2 regions of the Thiopseudomonas sp. SA1F2-1K genome follow, and region 2 is predicted to be linked to the other one. Evidence: predicted binding sites of a transcription regulator. Region 2 holds the regulator's gene; the other holds the start of a gene.
What was found. The regulator sigma-54, encoded in region 2, starts transcription at its own class of promoters, with help from an activator protein. The targets are predictions, from matches to a motif close to ANTGGCATNNANNTTGCTNT.

Region 1: the regulator sigma-54 is predicted to act here: its motif matches at 1,295-1,314, upstream of AC2T15_RS01130 (pilin).

The regions. Positions count from the first base shown of each region.
Region 1 is NZ_CM172014.1:221,900-225,314, reverse strand. It holds gene pilB (type IV-A pilus assembly ATPase PilB) at 1-950, opposite strand, end outside; gene AC2T15_RS01130 (pilin) at 1,372-1,875, shown strand; gene AC2T15_RS01125 (serine hydrolase domain-containing protein) at 1,969-3,126, shown strand; gene AC2T15_RS01120 (acyltransferase family protein) at 3,119-3,415, shown strand, end outside.
Region 2 is NZ_CM172014.1:704,750-708,164, forward strand. It holds gene rapZ (RNase adapter RapZ) at 1-31, opposite strand, end outside; gene ptsN (PTS IIA-like nitrogen regulatory protein PtsN) at 34-504, opposite strand; gene hpf (ribosome hibernation-promoting factor, HPF/YfiA family) at 511-819, opposite strand; gene AC2T15_RS03355 (RNA polymerase factor sigma-54) at 933-2,408, opposite strand; tRNA gene AC2T15_RS03360 (tRNA-Met) at 2,646-2,722, shown strand; gene AC2T15_RS03365 (helix-turn-helix domain-containing protein) at 2,949-3,089, opposite strand; gene AC2T15_RS03370 (ISL3 family transposase) at 3,320-3,415, shown strand, end outside.

The DNA of each region.
Region 1 (3,415 bases), 480 kb from region 2:
TGTTCTAGGGCTTCTAAATACAAGGCTTTTTGTTCAGGCTCGTAACCCAGAGAATCAATACCTAATTTGGCACTGTCGGAGTCTAAAATCCGCAGGACAATTTTTTCCCCCCACAAGGTGGGCAAGGTATTTACCCGAAAGTCGATAGATTTAGTGGGCGATAATTTTAACTTAATCCGGCCATCTTGGGGTTTGCGCCGCTCGGAGATATCCATACTGGCCATCACCTTCAACCGTGCGGAAATTCGGTCGCGAACACTAACCGGCTGCTTGGTCACCTCGTGCAACACCCCATCGGTACGAAAACGCACCCGGTAGCTGTGCTCGTAGGGTTCAAAGTGCAAATCCGAAGAACCCATTTTAATCGCCCGTAATAACATGCTATTAACAAAGCGCACAATCGGTGCTTCATCGGCGGCATCGGTGGCTTGCTCTTTTTCAGTGGCTTGGTCTGACTCAGTCTCTAATCCTTCAAGGGCTTCGCCATCTAGCCCACCTAGGCTGTCCGCTAGACTGTCGTAAAGTTTATCTAGGGCCCGATCTAGCTTATCTTGCTCCACCAGTACCGCTTCTACCGCTAGCCCGGTGGTAAATTTAATTTCATTAAGGGCCGCCTGATCCCCAGGGTCGGCTAGCCCCACATACAATAAATGGCCTTTTTTAGCCAAAGGCAATACCCGGTGTTTACGGGCAGTTTTTTCGCTAAGCAGCTCTTTGTTAAGTAGTTTTTCGTTAAAACTATTTAGGTCAAAGTAGGCCACGCCAAACTGATCGGCGGCTAGCTCCATCACAGCTTTGGCTTTAACCAATTTATGCTGAACCAGCCAAGCAATAACCGGCTGGCCAGCCAACTTGGCATCGGCCACTGCTTTAGCCACTTTATTGTGCTCGGCCAAGCCTGCATCAACAATTTGCCGTGCCAGCCCAACTAATTTAATGGGTGCATCCATTTAGCTACCTGTACCACTGTTTGCGTAAAAGAATAAAGCCGCATCTTACTAGGCTGCCCGCAGCATGCCAAACATTTAACGCAGAGTTTTGCGGTGGGTCACTGTCGTGCTTACTTTAGCTTATGTAAGCTTGCCTTTAATCCAAGCCATTTTGTTCGATAACTGACATTTAGCGTCAGTTATTACTTTTTTTTGCCAGCTTATTTTATTGTTAGATTAGTTAATCATTAGCTGATACAAGACAAAAACCGGGTAAAAAATAGTGGCTAATATGCCCCCTAAGCCTAAGCACCACAGGGCGTACAAGCCAAGTCTTTAGTGGTAAATAAAAATACTATTTGAAAGTTGGCACAAAGCTTGCTTATACTTTTAGCAACAGATTCATTCGAGTCTGATTTTTTAACCTAAATGGAGTTTTCACATGAAAGCACAAATGCAAAAGGGTTTTACCCTTATTGAATTAATGATCGTAGTAGCGATCATCGGTATTTTGGCCGCGGTAGCGATTCCTCAGTACCAGAACTATATTGCTAAGTCACAGGTTAGCCGTGTGATGAGTGAGACGGGTAGTCTTCGTACAGCAGTTGAAGCTTGCTTGCTAGATGGCAAAACAGGTGATGATTGTGAGCTAGGATGGACTAAAAGTAATTTAATCGCAGGTAGCGATGAAGGTAGCGGTAATGGTAGCGGTACTGAAGGTAGCGGTACTGGTCAAAGCGGCTTAGTTGTAAGCTGGGCAGCAAGTGCTGATGCTAATACAACGATTGAGGCTACCTTTGGTAATAATGCAGCCCAAGCTATTGCAACTAAAAAACTAACCTGGACGCGTGATAAGGATGCTGTATGGACTTGCGGTACAACTGTATCTGAAAAGTTTGCACCTGCAGGATGCACTGCTGCAGCTGCTCCTGCTACTGGTGACTAATTTAGCTTGAAAGCAGTAATGCGTTTTACAAAACGCCCTGATTTTTCAGGGCGTTTTTGTTTTGAAAATTATAATTAAGCTAAGCGAATAAAAATGATACGAGTATGTTTCTACGGCATTCTGGTAATAGCTTGTTCATTCGGGCTTTGGATTGTGCATCACTCAGCCCAGGATGGCACTTGGATTAGTCGCCAGTTTTATCTTTTAGAAAGTTTACTTGCCTCTAATAATGAGCATTGCCATGGCTCTAAAGAAAAATTGCTAAAACAAGTTTTACAAGCAGGGCGCGAACAAGGCTCTTTAGCCTCACAAGTGGCTTATTTATCACCGAATGGTGAAATGTCTGCCTGTGCTAGTGCCCCTCGCGGTGAAACCCCCAGCCTCAAGGCTCGCTACCGTTACGCTAGTTTAACCAAGCTGTTTACCGCACAAGCCGTGCTCACTTTAATGGCAGAGCAAGCACTGCCACTTGACACACCTTTATCTCAGTTCATCCCCGAAGCGAAGAACGCTCAAGATTCACGCTGGGCAGAGGTCACCATTGAGCAATTACTTACCCATAGCGCAGGCCTTGATAGGCTGCGTTCCTATGACCCTATGACGCGCCACGCCGTAACGCCGTGGTGCCCTGGCGATATGGAACAGCTTGAAAAATTTACACTCGATTTTGATCCAGGCACAGATTATGGCTATTCCAACTTAACGTATTGCTTGCTTGGCTTGGTGCTCGAACAACTCACCGATGTACCTTTTACCGAGGTATTAGAAAACACACTGGGCATCAGCAACTTTGATATGCAGTTTATAGTAGGCCCCTATTTGCCCGATGAAGTGCAATATGATTTTCGCCATACTGGGTTTTACAGTGAAAATTATTACGAATACATGGATTTCCCAGCGTTAGCCTCTTCGGCAGGGTTGTCTGGCACTGCATTAGGGCTAATTGAATGGATTGCCGCTCAACGCCAAAACAATACACTCACCGCTACCGAGCACGTATGGCCACAAAAGTGCGACCTAAGCAAAAAGCGCGCTTGCTATGGCTATGCCTTATTTCCGTACCGTAAACAAGGCAGTGACTTACTGGTGCAAGTGCAACAAGGCTATGTGTTCGGTGCATCCTCATCGTTAATATTTGATGAGCATGGCGGTGTATTCGTATGGCTAGGCAATGGCTCAGCCCCCAAAGGCAGTGCTTCAGATAACATGCTCGATGCCATGTATGAGCTTTTGGCGGCGCATTATGAATAAGCCAACGCAAGTTTTGCCAACGTATTTACCAAGCTTAGATGGCTTGCGTGCGTTGGCGGCTTGGTTGATTGTGCTGTATCACGCAAAAGCACCAATGATATCGGGCGGTTATATGGCCGTGGATGTGTTTTTGGTGTTATCTGGGTTTTTAATTACGCGTTTGCTTATGGCAGAAAACAAAAGCACAGGCACTATTAATTACAAGGCTTTCACGCTACGCCGTTTACGCCGCTTAATGCCTGCGCTACTGCTTATGTTGCTGGCGTATTTAATTGCCGCACCGTTCTTT
Region 2 (3,415 bases):
CCGATCGACCGCTGACAATAACCAGCTGCATAGCTATACCTCAAGTAAGGATTGAGCATTAATAACTGTTTGATAGAGTGCCTGACTGCTGGAAGCGGAGCGCAGTTGCTCGCAGACTTCGGGCTGATTTAAGAGTTGAGCCACTTGGCGTAACAGCTCAAGGTGTTGATCAGTTGCATCGTCAGGAACCAGTAAGACAAAGAATAAGTCCACCGGTTCACCGTCAATCGCGTCAAAATCGACTGCTGTTTCTAGTTGCAGTAGGGCGCTGATCGGGGTGCTGCAGCCTTCCATGCGGCAGTGGGGGATAGCAATGCCATCGCCAAAGCCGGTAGAGCCTAGGCGCTCTCTGGCAATTAAGTTTTCGTAGAGGGTGTCTTCATCAAGTTGAGGACAGTCGCTTACGATTAAGGCAGCAATTTGTTCAAGGACACGTTTTTTGCTGCCACCCAGCGCGTTGACTTGGCAACGGCTGGGGGTCAGGATTTGTTCTAATCGGATCATGTGAGGTTAGTGCTCAACTGCACCTTTATTGCGATCAAGTAACTTTTCTTTGTGCTTAATCAGTTGACGGTCTAGCTTATCGACCAAGAGATCGATAGCTGCATACATATCCTCGTGCTCTGAGTTAGCAACCACTTCGCCGCCAGCAATTAAAATAGTGGCGTCGATTTTTTGCTTTAGTTTTTCAACACTCATAACAACACGAGCGCTGGTGATTTTATCAGAGTGTCGCTCAAGCTTGGCAAATTTATCGTTTACATAGTTTTTCATCGCTTCGGTTACGTCTAACTGATGACCAGAAATATTAACTTGCATAGGACTCTCCTTTTTGCTCTTAGAAAGAGGTCTAGAGGCTAGACCTCGTAGTTATTACACTCTTTTTAATTTCTATGTTGCTTTACTGTACTCTAAATTAACCTGTTGTGGGGTTAAAAGCGTTGCTTTCGGTCACTAGACGAAGGGATGTCTAGGCTTTCGCGGTATTTAGCCACAGTACGCCGTGCGACATTAATTCCTTCAGCTTCTAGAAGGTTTGCTAACTTGCTGTCACTTAAGGGTTTTTTGGGATCTTCTTGCTTAATCAGTGCTTGAATTTTGGCTTTGATTGCAATTGAGGAAGAGTCTTCTCCATCAAGGTTGTTGACATGGCTGGAGAAAAAGTACTTCAACTCATAAACCCCAAATGGAGTATGCATATATTTTTGTGCGGTGGCACGCGAAATGGTGGATTCGTGCATCTCTAGCACCTCGGCCACATCGGCTAATACCAGAGGCTTCATATATTGCGCGCCACGCTCAAAAAAATCATATTGAAACTCTAAAATCGCGTTGGCTACTTTAAGAAGCGTTTCGCCACGGTTTTGTAAACTGCGGATAAACCAGCGGGCTTCTTGCAATTGCTGATTAACAAAGCCTTGCCCTGTGTTGCCTGGCGCTAGACTTGAAGGTTGACTCAGCCGAATCCGCGGTAAGCTATTGGGGTTGAGTTCAACTTGCCAGCGATCTTGTACTTTGCTCAAAATCAAATCAGGCACGATATATTCAGTGCTAGCGGTTTCATACTGCAAGCCAGGCTTAGGATCGAGTGTTTTTAGCAGATTAACAATTTGGCTGAGCTGCTCTTGATTAATCCGCATGCGCCGAAGCAGAGGAGATAAGTCTTTTTCGCCTAGATAGTTTAGGTACTTACTGCAGAGTAACTGGGCTTGAGCAAGCCACGGAGTGGTTTCGGGAAGCTGAGCTAACTGCAAGCTCAGACACTCGCCTAAACTTCGCGCAAATACCCCTACAGGTTCAAACAACTGCAGCTGTTGCAATAATGATTCGGCTTCACTCTGACTAAGGTCAGTGAGTTGGTGCTGCAGTTGTTGCAGTAACTGCTCCCAGCTATCAATAAAGTAACCCGCCTCGTTAAGGTTATCGATTAAGGCGAGGGCGGCTACTTGCTGCTTATTAGATAGCTTAAGTAAGTTCAGTTGCCACAGTAAGTGGTCTTTTAAACTGGTGTCAGAGGCTGTATTAGCCCCATAGTCCCAGTCTTCATCGCTCGTACTTGGTAAATGGCTGGCGCTGGTTTGGTAAACATCGTCCCAGCTGGTATCAAGGGCCAGTTCGGTTGGAATTTTTTCTTCCCACTCTTGGGTCTCGGAGTGATCCGTATGGAGACTGTCTGGTTCTTGTTGGTTGGTGGTTTTTTCTGCCGGCGAGGAAGTGTCTAAGGCCTGTTCTTGAAAAGAGAACTCTTCATGCTCATCCACCGACTCGAGTAGGGCATTGCTTTCTAGCGCATCTTGAATCTCTTGCTGCAAATCCAGTGAGGACATTTGCAATAAACGGATCGCTTGTTGCAGCTGGGGCGTGAGCGCTAGTTGTTGAGAAGTAGAAAGAGTGAGCGAAGCTTTCATGAGTACAGAATCCGATTAAAGTAGCCATTAGCTTAAGCAAGATACATGCCTAAACAATACTACCTTTAGCGCTTTTAAAGCAAAGCGCCGGTTGTAAGCTGTGCGCTAGTTTTATTGTCTTGTTTCTTGTGTTTGGCAACTCAGAGCAAAATACCTATTTTTCTGTTTAAGTGTTTGATAATTAAGAGAATTTAAAATAAAGTTTGCGTTAGTGATTTACCTGTGTATAATGGCTCTCGCGGGATGGAGCAGCTTGGTAGCTCGTCGGGCTCATAACCCGAAGGTCGTCAGTTCAAATCTGGCTCCCGCAACCAGATACTAAAGCCCTAACTTTCAATAAGTTAGGGCTTTTTTTATGCCTGCGATTCCTGCCTTAAAAACCGCCTAAAAAACCTCTGTGATACTTCTGTGACGTATGTGTGACAAATCGCTCATACCAAATTTTACTAACTCAGTAAAAACGACCTTAAGTCTTTTTTTACACCATCTAAAATCTTATTTTTCCTACATATTACTGTGCCATCCTTGGCCATTTCCCGCCTATTCTGTCTTGACTGGTAAGTACTCCAACCAATCACTGAACTCACATTGAAATAGCTTGCATAGCTTGTCGAGAGCATCGAGCTCAATACGCTGCGCGGTTTCTTTATAAAGAAGAGTCACCGTATTTCGATTAATGATGGCTGTTCAATACAACTTGCCAAAGCGCGCTCAGGATTGTGTGTTTATCGGTGGCTTATGCATGACATTGGTAAAGTGCTGATGCATTACAACACCGGCAATGACAATAAAACGGGAGTTAATGGGGCTCTTCGCATTTGAGGGTGTGGAAAAAATCTGACCGGCTGGAAAAGGTGCCGGGGAACTTGGAAAATGTAAGCTCCTACACCAACAAAAACCAAGCCCCCGACATGAGCAATCTTACCTTTTCCAGCCCAGACCTTTCCAGCTTTTGCCAACTAAATATCCTCGGCCTGACTGCCACTGGACAACATCTTTGTGCAGAA